2 regions of the Paenibacillus sp. JGP012 genome follow, and region 2 is predicted to be linked to the other one. Evidence: riboswitches for the same ligand, from Rfam matches in the RefSeq annotation. Region 2 holds a riboswitch; the other holds the start of a gene.
What was found. A riboswitch is a leader RNA that binds a small molecule or an ion and turns the genes downstream of it on or off. The one in region 2 is predicted to bind glycine.
Positions count from the first base shown of each region.

Region 1: another riboswitch for glycine. It lies ahead of sdaAB (L-serine ammonia-lyase, iron-sulfur-dependent subunit beta); the one in region 2 lies ahead of gcvT (glycine cleavage system aminomethyltransferase GcvT).

Region 1 covers NZ_JACHKG010000021.1:79,170-88,287, forward strand. Annotated here, with positions in the region: gene pstB (phosphate ABC transporter ATP-binding protein PstB) at 1-568, shown strand, start outside; gene HNR77_RS21805 (HXXEE domain-containing protein) at 680-1,306, opposite strand; gene HNR77_RS21810 (TetR/AcrR family transcriptional regulator) at 1,327-1,932, opposite strand; gene HNR77_RS21815 (response regulator transcription factor) at 2,186-2,908, shown strand; gene HNR77_RS21820 (HAMP domain-containing sensor histidine kinase) at 2,905-4,371, shown strand; gene HNR77_RS21825 (LolA family protein) at 4,408-5,499, shown strand; glycine riboswitch at 5,718-5,846, shown strand; glycine riboswitch at 5,851-5,988, shown strand; gene sdaAB (L-serine ammonia-lyase, iron-sulfur-dependent subunit beta) at 6,103-6,792, shown strand; gene sdaAA (L-serine ammonia-lyase, iron-sulfur-dependent, subunit alpha) at 6,782-7,708, shown strand; gene HNR77_RS21840 (alpha-glycosidase) at 7,887-9,118, opposite strand, start outside.
Region 2 covers NZ_JACHKG010000011.1:83,493-92,610, forward strand. Annotated here, with positions in the region: gene ptsG (glucose-specific PTS transporter subunit IIBC) at 1-967, shown strand, start outside; gene HNR77_RS15210 (HPr family phosphocarrier protein) at 1,045-1,320, shown strand; gene ptsP (phosphoenolpyruvate--protein phosphotransferase) at 1,313-3,025, shown strand; gene gcvPB (aminomethyl-transferring glycine dehydrogenase subunit GcvPB) at 3,283-4,779, opposite strand; gene gcvPA (aminomethyl-transferring glycine dehydrogenase subunit GcvPA) at 4,896-6,254, opposite strand; gene gcvT (glycine cleavage system aminomethyltransferase GcvT) at 6,251-7,393, opposite strand; glycine riboswitch at 7,622-7,722, opposite strand; glycine riboswitch at 7,726-7,849, opposite strand; gene gcvH (glycine cleavage system protein GcvH) at 8,195-8,584, shown strand; gene HNR77_RS15240 (PTS mannitol transporter subunit IIBC) at 9,026-9,118, shown strand, end outside.

The sequences.
Region 1 (9,118 bases), on a different contig from region 2:
GGGACATATCTGGATGGATGGCAGCGACCTGAATGAACCGGGTACCGATGTAATCAAGCTTCGTCAGAAGATTGGTATGGTGTGGCAGAAGCCTAACCCTTTTCATAAATCCATCTACAACAATATCGCGTTTGGCCCCCGCTACCGTGGTACAAAGAATAAGAAAGCACTGGATGAGATTGTGGAAAAAAGCTTGCGCCGCGCTGCTCTGTGGGATGAGGTAAAAGACAGGCTGCATGATTCCGCTCTGGCACTGTCGGGTGGTCAGCAGCAGCGCCTTTGTATCGCCCGGGCGTTATCCGTAGATCCGCAGATTCTGCTGCTTGATGAGCCGGCATCTGCCCTTGACCCGGTATCAACAGGCAAGGTAGAAGAATTAATTTCCGAGCTGAAGCAGGAGCTGCGCATTGTCATTGTTACGCATAATATGCAGCAGGCAGCGCGCATCTCGGACTATACGGCTTATTTTTACCTGGGCAGCCTGATTGAGCATGGGGATACGGAGCATATCTTTACCAATCCGGACAACCGTTTGACACAGGAATATATTATGGGTCGTTTTGGTTAATGATTGCTGGATTGGTGTAGGAAATTTCATAGTAAAACACCTTAAACAGTACCTTATAGAGCAGACATTTGATAAGTCTCTCTATGGGGTATTTTTTATTTTATGATGCAGTCATTTGTTGTGATAAGGTCCCAGCTGTTTGTCGGAGAAATGAAATGGTGAATGGATATCCTTCAGCCACATATTTCCTTTAATAATGAGGAGATACACAGCGATTACAAAGTACACCAATCCGATGATCCAGTCGGTGGTGCCAGCCAGCTTGTGCTCTGTAATGTAATACAGATACCATCCTCCGATTGGAAAATGAAAAACCAGCACGGCGAACAGGCCGGGATTGTACCATGTTTTGGCTTTGATATTGGCGAATAGACCGTGCCAGATAAACTGGAAAAAGCCCATAAAGATCGGGGCCAGTGCCAGCCAGATGAAGGTTGGGAAAAAGACGGGCAGAAGATAAAAAACATAGGCGATAACCAGGTTAATGACCATGGCCGACTGCGGGTTCAGCGGATAACGTGTGGGTTGTTCACTTTTGAATATAACGATGTTGAATAAACCGCCAAAATAGCCGGGCCAGCGATACTCTTCAAATTGATGCACCAGAATGGCGATGAAGCTAAGCCACAAGATCATACTTAGTTCCGACATGGAACGAAGATTCATAACTATGCCTATTGCGGTTACTGCCGCGACCAGCATCCCCAGATCAGGCCAGTATTTACGCAGCATATTCATGAGTAATCTCTCCTCACATCTTATTTTTTGAAAAAATAACGTTCCAGCAGCAGGTCAATCTGACATTCGACAGGCTTCATTTCGATGCCTGAGCCAGCCTCAAGAGTCTGTCTCATCAGTGCAGGCATGAACACGGCACCGAAGACTTGCATCACTATCATCATTAGAATGTCTTGATCCTGTTCGTTGGTCAGCTCTTTAAGCAGACTCTTGATTTTGTCGAATCCAGTCATCCGCATAAACTTTCCATACTCCTGTTGTGAAGCAAATAAATTTGCGCCCATTGTAATGACCCGCGACAGCAGCTCAGGGTACTGCTCTATCCCCTGTACATAATGCAGCAAAAAACGCTTCAAGCGTTGCTCGGGTGGCAAAGTAAGGTCATCCAGTACCTCAAAAGACTCCTGAAAACCCGAGAGCAGAATCTGTATCACTTCGCTAATCAGCTTATCCTTGGAGCCAAAGTAATAATTCACCAGTGATACGTTTGTATTCGAACGTTGAGCAATGCTGCGAATGGTGATCTTCTCGAATCCTTCCTGTTTGATCATCTCAAGGGCAGTTTGAAGAATAATTTCTTTGGTTTCATTGTTCTTGTCCACAGCTTTTTGTTCCCTTCTTGTCATATTTAAACAATGTTTAAAACATTGTTTAAATTTATCTTAACACCATAGTTGTCTAAATTCAATAAACTTTTACCAGCATTTGGGGTAACATCTATAATGAGATTTGGCCTGAAATGACAAAAATGCGAGGCTTGAAGCATTGTAATGGGGTTGTTTTCCTTCTAAAACTACAGGCATTTATAAAGAAAGTATTAACTTTACAGAATCTTATGGATTGTTCGCTACACTTTAGGCATGGGAGGATGAAAGCGCAATGACAGACAAGGATAACATACTGCTGGTAGAGGATGACCCGGAAATAGCCCGTATTCTGCTGGATCATCTGCGCCGTGAAGGGTATGCCGTAACCTGGGCATCAAGTGGACTGGAGAGCTGGGAGGACTTCAGAAAGGGGGAGTATCAGCTTGTTCTGCTTGATCTGATGCTGCCGGAGATGGACGGATTCACCGTATGCAAACATGTCAGGTTAATCAGTGATGTTCCCGTATTAATCATGAGTGCATGTCACCAGGAGGAAAGCAAACTGAAGGGGCTCGGCCTGGGTGCGGATGATTATATCACGAAACCCTTCAGTCTGGCTGAGCTTACAGCCCGGATTGAAGCCCACCTGAGCAGATATCGTAGATATCAGGGGAGCCAACCCGGTTCCTCATCCAGTTCTGTTCTTCAGCAGTACAATGACGGTTTATCCATCCACCCGCTGAATCAGCAGGTAATGCTTAATGGTACCGAGCTGCAGCTGACAGGAAAAGAAGGAGCGCTGCTTATGCTGCTGGCTTCGCATCAAGGCCGGGCATTCACGAAAACGGAAATTTATGAACATGTGTGGGGCCAGCCGGCAGAGGGAAGCTCAAGCACAGTCACTGTACACGTGAAAAGCCTGCGGGCAAAGCTGGGAGATGAGCCGCATCAGCCGCGCTGGATTCAAACGGTATGGGGCAGCGGTTACCGCTTTATTGGGGAGCGGATCGAATGAAGCTGAAATATTGGCTGATGCTTGCGTTCCTGATTGTCATGTTTTTGCCTGTGGCCGCGGGTTGGGCATTGTTTTCCTTGTATAACTATTATGAAAGTCAGCGCGCAGTAGCTGAATACGTGGAGTTATCCGGACGTTTCGCTCCCATAGAGAAGGCGCTGGATAATCCAGAGCTGTACCAGCTGCAGTCTCCCGAGCATCATCAAATTCTCCCTGAGCTTGCCAGTGAACAGGTGAGTTTCAATCTGTATCTGCCCTCTGGCATTCGGGTGTACAGTTCTGGCGGGGATACATGGTCATCAGGTGGATACACGATAAGAAGCTCTGAATTATACCGGAACCTGTACAACCTGCAGATTCGTCACCGTACATTTTCGCTGAAGAAGCCGGTCTGGAATCATGGAGAACTGGTGGGCATTTATGAGATAACGATGCTGCGTCAGGATTGGCTTGAAGGCATATCGATTCGAACAACCTGGGTTGTCGGCGGAGCAGTGTTATTCTTTGTACTGTTGTATGGGACGGTGCTGTGGCTGCTATCCCGGAAGCTTTTCTCCCCCATGAAAGTGTTGATGGACAGGATGCATGCGTTTGCCCGTGGAGAAAAACCGGATGGTGTACGGGCAAAAATTCGGAACGATGAGATGGGTACGCTGCTACAGCAGTTCGATTCGATGCAGCAAACGGTCAGGCAGACTCAGGCAGAGGTGGAGAAGCAGCAAAAAGAAAAAGAGATGATTGTAGCGTCTCTGTCTCATGACCTGAAAACACCGTTGATGTCCATCAGTGCTTATGCGGAGGCAATCAGTATGGACAACCGTTCTGAACGATTGGAGAGACAGGAGTATAAAGATGTTATTGCAAGGAATGTTGAGCGCATGAAACAGATGATCGGTGAGCTTGAGATGTATACAGCGCTTGGCTCCAGTGATTCGGAACTGGCTATGGTTGAGGTGGAAGGGGAAGAGTTTTTCGAGATGCTGCTGGGCAGTTACGGAGGACTTGCGGAACGTGATCATTACAACATGCAGGTGTCTGTACGCACGAATCATCTCTACTCGATTCATCCTGAATCACTGATGCGCCTGACCGATAATCTGGTGCATAATGCACTTCGTTATACTCCACCCGAAGGTAGAATCGGACTCGCTGTAATTGATTCAGTGGAGGAACTCCCCGAATGGATGGATCCGTTACTCAGAGCGGAGCTTGACCCTTACAGAACCGGGGCAACGATCCTGGTGATTCAGAATGAAGGTCCTGCAATTCCGCCAGAACAGCTGAAGCGAATCTTCGAGCCGTATGTTCAATATCACAAGCAGGAGAGGCACGGCTTCGCAGGAGGCTCAGGCTTGGGATTAAGCATAGCCAGAAGGATTGCATTAAAGCATGGAGGGGATATGCGCATGTGGTCCTCGGAACAATACGGGACTGCGGCTGTGTGCCGATTGCCGGAACTGTAACGATACACAGAAATTATAGAAGGAGGATGATCGTTTATGATGAAGAAAGGATGGAAGCTGCTCGGAGCTGCCTTGATTGCCACTTCAATGTTAGCAGGATGTGCGGAAAAGGAGGTGCTTGGCATGTCAGGGGATGACATGATTGAGAAGATTATTGCTGCCGAGTCAGAGCCGGCTTCCTACTATGCGGAAGGTCTTTTGAAGATGTGGACGGATGGGGAAATCACAAATACTGTACAGGTGAAGGAATGGGTAGACGGGAAAATAGGACAGCAGCGGGTTGAGACAGAGGAAGATGGAAATGTAAGTTATGCAGTTCATAACGGATCAGAGATTCTGATTTATGAGAAAGAGGCCAAGACCGCTTTTTCAATGGACTCCTCCTCGTTTCAGCAAGAACCTAACCAAACCCAAAAGCAGATGCTTGTCGATCAACTGGAACGGATGCGTGATTCCCACAACGTGAAGACGCTGGGCCAGGAAACGATTCAAGGTCATGAGGTAATCCACATTGAACTAACACCCAAGGATGAAAAATCCCTGTCGATATCGTCCGAATATTGGATAGACCCCAAGAAGTGGATGGTTATTAAAGCGACCAGTACGTACGGGGATACCAAATCGGAGGTGCTGTATGACCTGATTGATTACAATCCTGAATTCACGGACAAGACGTTTACGCTGGACATCCCTGCAGACGTTGAGATCAAAAAGATGAATGATGTGATGAATAACAAGGAAATAACACTGGAAGAAGCAGAGAAGGCAGTGGGTCAGCCGTTCCTGCAATATGCAGGGAAGGATCTGGAATTGTCGAGAATCGAGATGACTTCGTCCGTGAGTGAAAGCCGGGATGAGGTGACGTTATATTATGTGAAGAATAACAAGCCCGAGATCAGTATAACCGTATTCCAGGCACCTGAGGAAAATGTAGATGAAAAACTGCTGCCTGATGAAAAGAACGTGAAGGTTCGTGAGACAGAGGGCTCGTATATGGCGATGATTCGCAATTTGTCATGGAGCGAGGCAGGTCTGCGATATTCGATCATGGGAGAAAATGATTCCTGGACACAGGAGAAGCTGCAGTTGTGGGCGGATGCACTCCAGCTTGCAAAGTCAAGCAAATAATATCCTGTGAATAGGGAGCCTTGAACAAAATCAGTGAACAATGCATATTATTATAGAAACGAAGGAATCCTTACTTTCTGACAGTCAGGGATTCCTTTTTATTACAACAGGCATGTTGCGTCACTTTAGTTGACATAAATTGAGCGACATATTAATCTGTATATGATTGAATGAATGCCAAAAGCGTGATTCGTAATGAAATAACAGAATACAGCGAATGATAACGAGCGGGAGAGACCTGAGCGGACTGCACATAATGTACAGGCCGGGTTCAGGCACCGAAGGAGCAAGCTGTTATGCACCCGGCATAGCGGTTAATCTCTCAGGTAAATGTACCATCGTTGGACGCAGCTCTGGAGAGTGCGCAGAAGAAGCGCCACCCAAGGGGAATATGATTGGTCAGCTCGGAAAACAGGTTGGTACAGGAACGTACTTGACTTTGTTCTGATGCTGCTGCGATCATGAAACTCTCAGGTATCAAGGACAGAGAGAGGGCTAACGGCCTTCTTCTGTCCTTTTTTGATGTCATCATTCAGTAAATCAGGAACATTATGGCGGGTCTTGTCTGGATAACGATGACGAAACCAATTGGAGGGTTACAACGTGCGATTTAAAGATGTTTTCTCAATTATCGGTCCGTCGATGACAGGACCATCCAGTTCACATACAGCGGGTGCTGCAAGGCTGGGCCGTATTGCCTGCCAATGGCTGGGATGCACACCGGAGCGTGCGCGGCTCACACTGTACGGATCATTTGCAGATACGTACCAGGGACACGGGACCGATCTGGCACTCATTGGCGGCCTGCTCGATTATGTTACGGATGATCCGCGGATACCGGATGCAGAGCAGTATGCAGCCGAAGCGGGCATGGAGGTTGAATTTTATACGAGCGGTCTACCTGCTCCCCACCCTAACACGGTTAAGATTGAACTCTGGCATGGTGAACGGCAGTGCTCATTAATGGGGGCTTCCATTGGCGGCGGCAGTGTGTCGGTGCATGCGCTGAATGATTTTCGCGTGCAGATCAGTGGGGAATTTCCAACGTTAGTATTGCGTCATGCAGACAAAGCAGGCGTGCTGGCCTCGGTCACTTCAACAATTAGCTCCTCTGGAGTGAACATCGGGTATATGCAGGTGGATCGAAAGGCACGGGATGGAGAGGCGCTGACGGCGATGGAGATGGATGCTCCTCCGAGTGAAGAGGTTCTGAAAAAACTGCGTTCGCTGGATCATGTGCTGGACATTCGAGTGATTGATCTGAAGAGAGGGGTTGACCCGAATGCGGTTTAAACATTTGCATGAATTAAACGCGATCTGCACAGCCGAGTCCAAAACAATTGCGCAGCTAATGATTGAGGAGCAGGTGCAGGAGACGAACACACCGGAGGCAGACGTGGTGAAGCAGATGTCTGAATACTACCAGGTGATGAAGGAAGCGGTGCGCAAGGGGCTTACAGAGGATACAACATCACGCAGCGGACTGACTGGTGGAGACGGGAAAAAGATGGCCGAATACATTCGCCAGGGGGAGACCTGCTCCGGTGAAGCTTCTGCTCTTGCTATGGCCTACGCTCTGTGTGTATCGGAAGTGAATGCTTCTATGGGGCGTATCGTGGCTACGCCAACAGCGGGCTCCTGCGGTATTATTCCGGGTGTGTTCATCAGCTCGCAGGAACGCTTTGGCTGGACGGATGAACATCTGGTGAACGGACTGTTCTGTGCCGGGGCTATCGGGTACGTCATTGCCAACAACTCATTTATCTCCGGTGCGGAGGGCGGCTGCCAGGCCGAGGTAGGGTCTGCAATCGGTATGGCTGCGGGTGCGATGGTGGAGCTGCGCGGCGGCACGCCGGAGCAGGTCGTGCATGCGGTCGGGCTGGCTTTGAAAAATACACTGGGCCTCATCTGTGATCCGGTGGCTGGCCTGGTAGAGATTCCATGCATCGTGCGTAACGGACTCGGCGCCGTTACCGCACTGGCTGCGGCGGATATGGCTCTGGCAGGCGTACGCAGCGCCATTCCTTCCGATGAAGTGATTGATGTCATGCTGGAGGTGGGCAGTGCGATGCCTAGCCGTCATCGTGAGACAGCGCAGGGCGGGCTTGCCCAGACCCCTACAGGCCGCAAAATGATGGAAAAGCTGGCGAAACCGAAGGCGAAGCGGGCAGAGCCGGAAGACAAACCTGATATCCCAGGTACGGATTAAGGCAAAACAAGACAAACCGAATACAAAAAAACACATGACAAAAGAGCGTTCATCCACCTGTGTAGCAGATCAGGTTATGATGAACGCTTTTTATATGGACTGTCTGCCCCGTTTGTCGACCTGTAGCGTCGTTGTGAACATATACTTAATCCATGCCAGGTGAAGAATCTGGCTATTATTATTGCTCCGCCAGTTCCGTACGCATAACGGCATAGCCATAGGCAGGCAGTTCAATGGCGAGAACCCCTTGGTCTATAGCGGTGCGGTGATTGCCTTCAAACAGCTCGGTCCAGGGCTGATCGCCTGCCTCCAGCTCAACGATGGCGGTTTCCTCTGAGCGGTTGAACAGCACCAGAATGCGCTCGGTATCACTCTTGCGTTCCATAACGAGCTGACTGCCGCCCGCACGGGCTTGCAGGAAGCGAACCGTGCCTTCTGCACGCAATGCCGGATGTGCATGACGAAGGGCAATCAGCTTTTGATAAAAGCTGAGCAGTTCCCGGTCCTGCTTCGCTTCATCCCACTCCATGCATTTGCGGCATCCCGGATCATGGTCCCCGTCGAGGCCAATCTCGTCACCATAATAGATGCAGGGTGCTCCCATATAGCTGAACTGGAACAATGCGGCCAGCTTCATCTTGCGCTGATCTCCCTCGCACAAGGTAAGCAGGCGGGGGGTATCATGACTGTCCAGCAAGTTAAACGCCACCTCGCTGGCCTGAAGCGGATAGCGGGATAACTGGCGGCCTATGGAGTTGGCGAATTGTTCGGCGTGCATCTTATCTTCAACAAAGAAAGCATTCACAGCTGCCGTAAACGGATAATTCATCGCGGCATCAAACTGGTCGCCCTGCAGCCAGGCAGAGGACTCATTCCATATTTCGCCCAGAATGTAGGCGTCGGGATTGGCTGCTTTCACGACACGGCGGAAATCACGCCAAAAAGCATCATCCACTTCATCGGCTACATCGAGACGCCAGCCGTCCGTGCCGATTTCCTTGATCCAATACTCGGCTACTTCAAGCAAGTAGGCTTTGACATCGGGGTTTTCGGTATTCAGCTTGGGCATATGTGGTTCAAAGCCAAACGTCTCATAAGTTGGAATGCCTTCCTTCACGTCCAGCGGAAACTCGTGGATATGAAACCAGTCTTTGTATTTGGATGCCGCGCCGTGCTTCTGCACGTCCAGGAATGGGGCAAATGTTTTGCCGGAATGATTAAATACCGCATCCAGCAGTACACGAATGCCGCGTTCGTGACACAGCTTAACCAAACGTTTCACCGTATCCGCATCTCCGAAGTGGCGATCTACGCGCAGGTAGTCTTCGGTATCGTATTTATGGTTTGTCGTAGCCTCAAAGATGGGAGTGAAGTAGATTGCATTAATGCCCAGTTCGCTAAGGTAATCCA
Region 2 (9,118 bases):
CATTGACTTCCTGATCTTTGGTATCATTCCAAACCGCACGCCATGGTGGGACGTTATTATCGTTGGTCTGATTCTGGCGGTAATCTATTATTTCGGTTTCCGATTCATTATTCGCAAGTTCAACCTCAAAACGCCAGGACGCGAGGAAGCTTCTGCTGAGGCTGCATCGAGCGGTGGTGCTTCAGGTTCTGCGGATGATCTGCCGCATAACATTCTCGAAGCGTTTGGCGGTAAGGAAAATATCAAACATCTGGATGCATGTATCACTCGTTTGCGGATTGAAGTTAATGAGAAATCGAATGTGCAAAAAGACCGTTTGAAGCAATTGGGTGCATCTGGTGTGCTTGAAGTGGGTAATAATGTTCAAGCCATCTTCGGAACACGTTCCGATACGATTAAATCCCAAATGCAGGATATCATTGCAGGGCGTACGCCTGCACCAGCTCCGGCGGCAGAGGTTAAACCAACTCCTGAAGAGGAGAAGGCGCAGGGAGAGCAGGGCGAGCGCATTGTACCAGAGGATATCGTTATGCCGGTTAATGGTGAGCTGCTTGATATAACCAACGTACCTGATCCGGTCTTTGCCGAAAAGATGACAGGTGACGGGTTCGCTATTTTGCCACATGATGGCACGATTACCTCCCCTGTGTATGGTAAAGTATTTAATGTATTTCCAAGCAAACATGCCGTAGGCATTATGTCCGATGGCGGCAAGGAAGTGCTTGTTCACATAGGTGTCAATACGGTGAAACTGAAAGGTCAAGGTTTCAACGTACTGGTTCAGGAAGGTGACCTGGTATCTGCGGGTCAGCCGATTATGGAAGTGGATCTGGAGTACGTCAAAGCCAACGCTCCGTCCATCATCTCTCCGGTGATTTTCACCAACCTGCCAGAAGGCTCTAGCGTCACACTGAAGAAGAGTGGCGTGCTCAAAGTTGGCGATCAGCCGATCATTGAGATAAAATAAGAACTGACCCAACGATGGCAAGCAAGTGTAAATATATGCAATGCCTAAACCAAACTACCGAAAGCGAGATGATTGTAATGCAACAAACATTCAGAATTACAGACGAAGATGGTATCCACGCACGTCCGGCAACTGCCCTGGTTAATACAGCAAACAAATTCAAAGGTGCTGAATCCTTTGCAGAAGCTAACGGCAAAAAAGTGACATTGAAATCCATTCTGGGCGTTCTTTCCCTCGGTCTGGAGCAAGGTGACACCATCAGCATTATCGTTGAAGGTGAAGGCGAAGCAGAAGCTCTGCAAGCTTTGACTGACGTTATGGTTAACGAAGGGTTGGGCGAAATTCATGCTTAATGTTTCCGGGATCGCGGCTTCGGCGGGTATCGCTATCGCCAAGGCGTTTATCTTGGAGCATCCTGACTACTCTGTAGAAAAACGCCAAATTAACGACGTTGACGCAGAGATCGCTAAACTCGACTCGGCTCTGGGCAAGTCCCGGGCTGAGCTCGAAGCGATCAAAGAGCGTACTTTACAAGAGCTTGGCGAGAAAAAAGCTGAAATTTTCGCATCGCATTTGCTCATTCTGGATGACCCGGAACTGATTGATCCGGTAAAAGCCAAAATCGCTGATGAAATGATCAACGCAGAATTTGCACTTAACGATACAGCATCGCAATTCATCTCCATGTTCGAAAATATGAAGAGTGCATACCTGCAGGAACGTGCGGCAGATATGCGTGACGTGACTAAGCGTGTGCTAAATCACTTGCTTGGCATCGACTTCATGAGCCCGGCGGAGATCAGTGAAGAAGTGATTGTGCTTGCGGAGGATTTGACACCTTCCGATACAGCTCAATTGAACCGCCAGTATGTTAAAGGTTTCGCGACGAACATTGGTGGACGGACTTCTCACTCTGCAATCATGGCTCGTTCGCTGGAAATTCCGGCTGTAGTCGGAACGAAGGACATTTTGTCTCAAGCGAAACAAGGCGACCTGATCATTGTTGACGGTCTGGACGGCCACGTTCTGGTTAACCCTACAGACGACGTAGTTGCTGAATACCGCGCCAAACAGGAACAGTATGATGCACAGCGTGCGGAGTGGAGAAAACTGCGTGACGAACCGACAGTTACAGTGGACAACGTTCATGTGGAGCTTGCTGCTAACATCGGTACACCGAATGATGTAACAGGTGTATTGGAAAACGGTGGCGAAGCCGTAGGTTTGTACCGTACCGAGTTCTTGTACATGGGCAGAGACAAGCTTCCTTCCGAAGACATTCAATACAATGCTTACAAAGCGGTACTTGAAAAAATGGAAGGCAAACCGGTCGTTGTGCGTACACTCGACATCGGTGGTGACAAAGAGCTTCCTTATCTGGATCTGCCAAAAGAAATGAATCCATTCCTCGGCTTCCGCGCAGTTCGTCTGTGTCTGGACCGTCTGGATATCTTCCGTACACAATTGCGTGCGTTGCTGCGTGCAAGTGTACACGGAAACCTGCGTATCATGTTCCCGATGATCGCAACACTGGGTGAATTCCGTGAAGCAAAAGCTGTCCTGCTCGAAGAGAAGGAAAAGCTGGTCGCTGAAGGGATTGCTGTTTCCGACAGCATTCAACTCGGTATCATGGTCGAAATTCCTTCAACAGCTGTAATGGCGGATCAATTCGCCAAAGAAGTGGACTTCTTCAGTATCGGTACGAACGATCTGATTCAGTACACGATGGCTGCTGACCGGATGAACGAGCGTGTATCTTATCTGTACCAGCCTTACAACCCGGCCATTTTGCGTTTGGTTAAAATGGTTATCGATGCAGCGCATCGCGAAGGTAAATGGGCTGGCATGTGCGGTGAGATGGCAGGAGATGAAACAGCAATTCCATTGCTGCTTGGTCTCGGACTGGATGAGTTCAGCATGAGCGCAACTTCCATTCTGCCAGCACGCAGCCAGATCACCAAGCTGTCCCGTGCGGACATGCAGGAGCTGGCAGCCAAAGCGTTGGAAATGCAAACCGCTGAACAAGTGGTTGAACTCGTTCAAAGCATTCAAGCGTAATTTTGCCGGAGTTTCCTCCGGATTTGAGGTTTTCTTTTTCCGAATTAAAGGGCTGCCTTGGGCAGCAATATCGCCGGTGTCCACGAATAAAGTGGGTGCCGGCTTTTTTTGTTTTCACGCTTGAAATGGTAGTCGCGATGCACGCTACAAATAAATGCAAAAAATCCCCTTGCACAGGGAGGTAATACCTCATTACGTACAAGGGGATGACATACAGTCAATAAACAGTACATGGGCTAAAAGTTATAAATCAATGCTCAGCTGCAAGCACAATTCAGTACAGGTTTACGTGCCGCAGTCGTTTCATCCAGTCGCGTGACGGGTGTGCCATAGGGTGCATTCAGCACTACTTCAGGTGTTTCTTCCGCTTCCTTGGCGATGCGAATCATCGTATCAATAAATCCGTCGAGCGTTTCTTTGCTTTCGGTCTCGGTTGGCTCAATCATGATACATTCCTCAACATTAAGCGGGAAGTAGATTGTTGGCGGGTGATATCCAAAGTCCAGCAGACGCTTCGCCACATCCAGTGTGCGTACACCGTACTGCTTCAGTCCGCGTCCTGACATCACAAATTCATGCTTGCATACACCCGGATAAGGAATCTCATAGTGAGGTGCGAGACGAGCCATCATATAGTTGGCGTTCAGCACGGCACATTCGGATACACGGCGCAAGCCTTCTGGACCATAGGTACGAATGTAAGCATAGGCACGAACCAGGATGCCGAAGTTGCCATAGTAGGCTTTTACCCGGCCGATGGATTGATCTCCTTCATAATCCAGTGCATAAACACCCTGAACATTCTGAACAACCATCGGTTTGGGCAGGAACGGGATCAGACGGCTTTTCACACCGACCGGACCTGCACCCGGTCCGCCGCCGCCATGCGGGGTGCTCATCGTTTTGTGCAAGTTCAAATGCACCACATCAAAGCCCATATCCCCTGGCCGTGTAATGCCCATAATGGCATTGGAATTGGCTCCGTCGTAATAAAGGAGGCCGCCAGCCTCGTGTACGATCGCCGCAATCTTTTGAATGTCCTTCTCAAACAAGCCGAGTGTATTCGGATTTGTCAGCATCAAGGCAGCGGTATCCGTTCCAACCGCTGCACGTAGCGCCTCCAGATCAACAAGACCATCTGTACGGGAAGGGATCGTGACCGTTTCGAATCCAGCCACCGTTGCGCTGGCCGGGTTTGTACCGTGAGAGGAGTCGGGCACGATAACTTTGGTACGAAGCTCGCCGCGACTTTCGTGATAAGCGCGAATCATCATCAATCCGGTCCATTCGCCATGTGCTCCCGCAGCGGGCTGAAGGGTTACGGCATCCATGCCAGTCAGCCCGGCCAGATCCTGCTGTAACGTATACAGCAGTTCCAGCGCACCTTGAAGGCTCGATTCATGCTGGTAAGGATGGATTTTGGCAAAACCGTTATACCGGGCAACATCCTCGTTAATCTTCGGGTTGTATTTCATCGTACAGGAGCCAAGCGGGTAAAATCCGTTATCTACCCCGAAGTTGCGGCGGGATAATGCAGTATAGTGGCGAATGACATCCACTTCAAATACTTCCGGCAAGGCTGCAGCTTCTGAGCGCAGCATTTCCCGGGGAATCAACGTGTCGGCATCCAGACGGGGCACATCACATTCCGGCAGGGAATAAGCTACGCGGCCCGGGCTGCTCAATTCAAAGATCAATGTTTGCTCGGGAGCAGCCGATGATGCAGTTTGCAGATTGGCAGCTGCGGATTGCACACCAGTCTCGGACTGCTGATTCGCAGGTTGAACTGCACTGGTTGTATCAGAATGTGAATTTGTTTGGCCTTCCGATGAGGCTCCGGCCGCGGTCGCTTTTGTTGTCGTTTCCTGAGTCACAGTGATCCCTCCAATACACGTGCGAATTCGTCAATCTCTTCTTTGCTGCGACGTTCGGTAACGGCGATGAGCATATGTCCTGCAAGCTCCGGATAGTCCTTCCCAAGCTCATAACCACCGATGAAGCCTGCATCCAGCAGCTTCAGCTGGAGGGCATCCACATCGGTTCCTTCGGGCAGCTGGATCACAAACTCGTTAAAGGTAGGAGCTGCGAAAGTCAGGCTTACACCCGGGATCGCTTTGAACTTCTGGAGCGCATAGTGGCTTTTCTGTAAATTCAGGTCAGCGACATCTATCATGCCCTGTCTTCCCATGGTGGACATGTAAACGGAAGCACTTAACGCGAGCAAGGCCTGATTCGAGCAGATGTTGGACGTCGCTTTTTCGCGGCGGATGTGCTGCTCGCGCGCTTGCAGCGTCAGCACGAAGCCACGTTTGCCGTTGCGGTCGGTCGTCTGACCGACAATGCGACCGGGAATCCGGCGCATGTGAGCCTGGGACACGGCGAAGTATCCGCAAGTGGGTCCGCCAAGCGAAGCGGCGATTCCAAGGGGCTGCGCATCGCCTACTACGATGTCGGCACCCAGCTTGCCTGGCGCTTCCAGCAGACCGAGCGACAGCGGGTTGGCGCTCACAACGAGCAGGCCTTTGTGTGCATGCACAAGGTCGGCGGCCTGCTTTACATTTTCCACAGCACCGAAGAAGTTGGGGCTTTGAATCATGACTGCTGCGGTGTCGTCCGAAATGGCTGCTTGCAGGGCATCCCAATCCGTCACGCCATCCTTGTAACCAATCTCTACGATCTCCAGACTCAAGCCATGTGCATAGGCCTGTAATACTTGACGGGCTTCCGGATGAACGGTACGGGATACGATAAGCTGTTTGCGGCGTGTGGCAGCTGCGGCCAGATTACCTGCTTCAGCAAATGCGGTTGCACCATCATACATGCTGGCATTCGCTACGGCCATACCCGTCAGCTCACAGATGTAGGATTGAAATTCGAAGATCGCTTGCAGCTCCCCTTGGCTGATCTCAGGCTGATAGGGGGTGTAGGCGGTATAGAACTCCGAACGGGAAATAACATGGTTGATGACAGAAGGGATGTGATGGTCATAGATGCCTGCGCCGAGAAAGCTGGCGTGTGTCTCAAAGTTGGCATTTTTACCAGCTTGCTTGGACATGTGACGGGTTAGCGCATATTCATCCAGCTTGGAGGAGACAGGCAGCTCGCCCTGATAACGAATCTCCTGCGGGATGTCTTTGAACAGATCTTCAATCGTATCCACACCAATCGTGGCGAGCATCGCGCTCTGGTCCTGTTCAGTCATGGGGATATAGCGGTGCTTGCTCGTCATGCTTGCTCAGCTCCTTGGGTAGGGGTCTTTGACGTACGTGTCCGTTTATGAAAAGGGGTTCTGACGACCTCGGCTTTCAGCTTTTTGCCACGAATCTCAATCTCCAGCGGTGTTCCCAGTGCGGCATGTCTGGCATCAATCAGGGCAAGGCCCAGATTACGCTTCAAGGTTGGTGATTGGGTACCTGTTGTTACTTCTCCAATCTGCACGTCACCTGTGTAGATCGGATAATGCGGACGAGGAATGCCGCGCTCCAGCACTTCAATGCCAACGAGCTTGCGGGCAGGACCGTCATTTTTCTGCTGCAGCAAAGCTTCGTGTCCGATAAAAGGTCCGGCATTCAGCTTCACAAACATGCCAAGACCTGCCTCCAGTGGAGAGATGGTGGGCGACAGCTCCTGACCATACAAAGGCAGCTTCGCTTCAAATCGAAGTGTATCGCGAGCGCCAAGTCCTGCCGGAACCAGCCCCAGATCCGCACCGGCTTCCATCAATCCGTTCCACACCAGAGCAGCCTGCTCTGCTGATACGTACAGCTCAAAGCCGTCCTCTCCAGTGTATCCGGTACGCGATAACAGCAGGCTGACCCCGCATACGCTGGCATCCTGTACAAAGCGGAAAGGTTCGATAGAATCTGCATCCGTGCCCGCGCCTGTAACTTTGCCCAGAATTTCGACTGCCAGCGGACCCTGCAGTGCAAGCAAAGCTGTCTGCTCCGAAACATTGGTCATGTTCACGCCAGGAGTCATATGCTCTTGCAGCCAGGCCCAATCCTTGTCGATATTGGAGGCATTCACAACGAGCATATAGTGCTGCTCCGCCAGCTTGTAGATCAGCAGATCATCCACTACACCGCCATCAGGATAACACATCAGAGTATATTGGGCCTGGCCCGGTACAATTGTGGTTACATCATTGGTGGTCATGTGTTGTAAAAAGGCTTCCGCCTGCTCTCCCGTAACGGTGAATTCACCCATATGGGACACATCAAACAGCCCGGCACGCTCACGCACTGCTTCATGCTCCTTTTGAATACCGCTGAACTGCACCGGCAGCTCCCAGCCTCCAAAATCGATGCAGCGTACACCTTCATATTGAGCATACAGGGGGAAGAGTGGTGTTCTTAATAAGTCGGACATCCAATCACCTCGTCAAGGGCCGTTATCGGGCCAAGTATAGAAACGCGAAATCTGTGAATCAGGTATAGATGCTAAACAACAAACACATTCATAAGTATTGGATGAAGTCGTTTATGAAAAACACGCTGCCAAGGCCGACGATTCGATATCCTGTATTTCTTTTTTGGGGAAAAAGGAAAAGGACAGGCCAAAGAACCGGCATGCCATATAGCACGCTGTATTCTTAGGCTCTGTCCCTTGTACCTGAGAGTTACCCCGCCGCTAATGCAAACAGGTTTCCCCTTGGGTGATCGTAACGTCCGTTAAGGACGGTTAGATGCTCTCCAGAGTTGCGTCCTGTAAAAGTCCTTTTGCCTGAGAGATTCGCCTCCGCTTGTCGGTGGTTTACTCCTTCGGCGCCGCCTTATGTACATCCCCAGAACGGGTGTCACGGGCAGTCTCTCCCTTTACATTCATCCGCGGTTCATACGTAATGTAATTCACTTCAGTTGCTTCTTTCATTAAAACGTGAATCTGATCATGATGTCAAGAACAATATCATTAAACCTGTTTAAAAGACGAATATTATGTTGTTTATCGGATGAAACGTTCGTATATTCAAAATGAGTGCGTTTACTATGTTATTATTCTCCAGTATATGTAGAAAGAGTTCTTTTTGGTGATGGGACCACAGGCATGAATTTCGAATAAATTGTAAGCTATCTTGACATTTGAATGCGAAATATTTACGCTGTTGTTTGGGGAAAAGGTAAAGGTCAAAGAACGCATGCACTCATTATTGAAGAAGCGAGGCGGATATGGATGAGCGAATTGAGAAGTGATTTCCTGTACAGTGAAGAGCATGAGTGGGTGCAAACCGTTGGAGAGGATACCGTTCGGATCGGCATTACCGAGTTCGCACAGCATCAGCTGGGTGACATTGTGTTTGTAGAACTGCCTGACCTTGAAGCAAGTGTCGCTGCGGCCGAGAGCATCGGAACCATTGAATCGGTGAAAACGGTGTCGGATTTATTTTCGCCTGTTAGCGGTACGATTGTTGCAGTCAATGAAGCGCTGCAGGACTCGCCGGAGCTGGTAAACAGCTCTCCTTATGAAGAAGGCTGGATGATTGAAATCTGTGTTGAGGGAGATTTGCAGGCGGCTCTATCCGCACTTCTGAATGCGGATGCTTATCGGAAGCATATTGAGTAGAAGATGTACTGCCTGATCGGATTGATTTGTACTTACTGACATATATATTATCATATAACATTAAAAAATGATGTTCTTTGAACCTGTGTGGGCTGCCAGCTCATGCAGGTTTTTTAATGTTTTTGCAGGAGTAGTTGAACGGTTCTTGAGCCATAACCATATGAAATCAGGATAAAAATGGGGAGCGCGGACCAAGCTATGATACTGCTTCCTGTACTGTATATGATCTGGATCATAGCTCCTATAATCCTTATGTATCAAGGGTTCGAAGGAATATGACTACATAAAAACGATTACATAATCTAATGTTGTCATCATTGTTCATGACGAAAGTACGCTTTCATTTGATTGAACAGCAGCGGTTTCTCGCTTAGGATTACAGCAGGGATGTATGACACCCCTTTCAAATTTATAATGACTTGATTCAAGGAGGATAAACCAATGAGTAATTTGGACCAAACGTCCAATTCCAAGGGTGGGTTACGTGTCGGTGTGCAGCGCTTTGGACGATTCCTGAGCGGTATGGTTATGCCT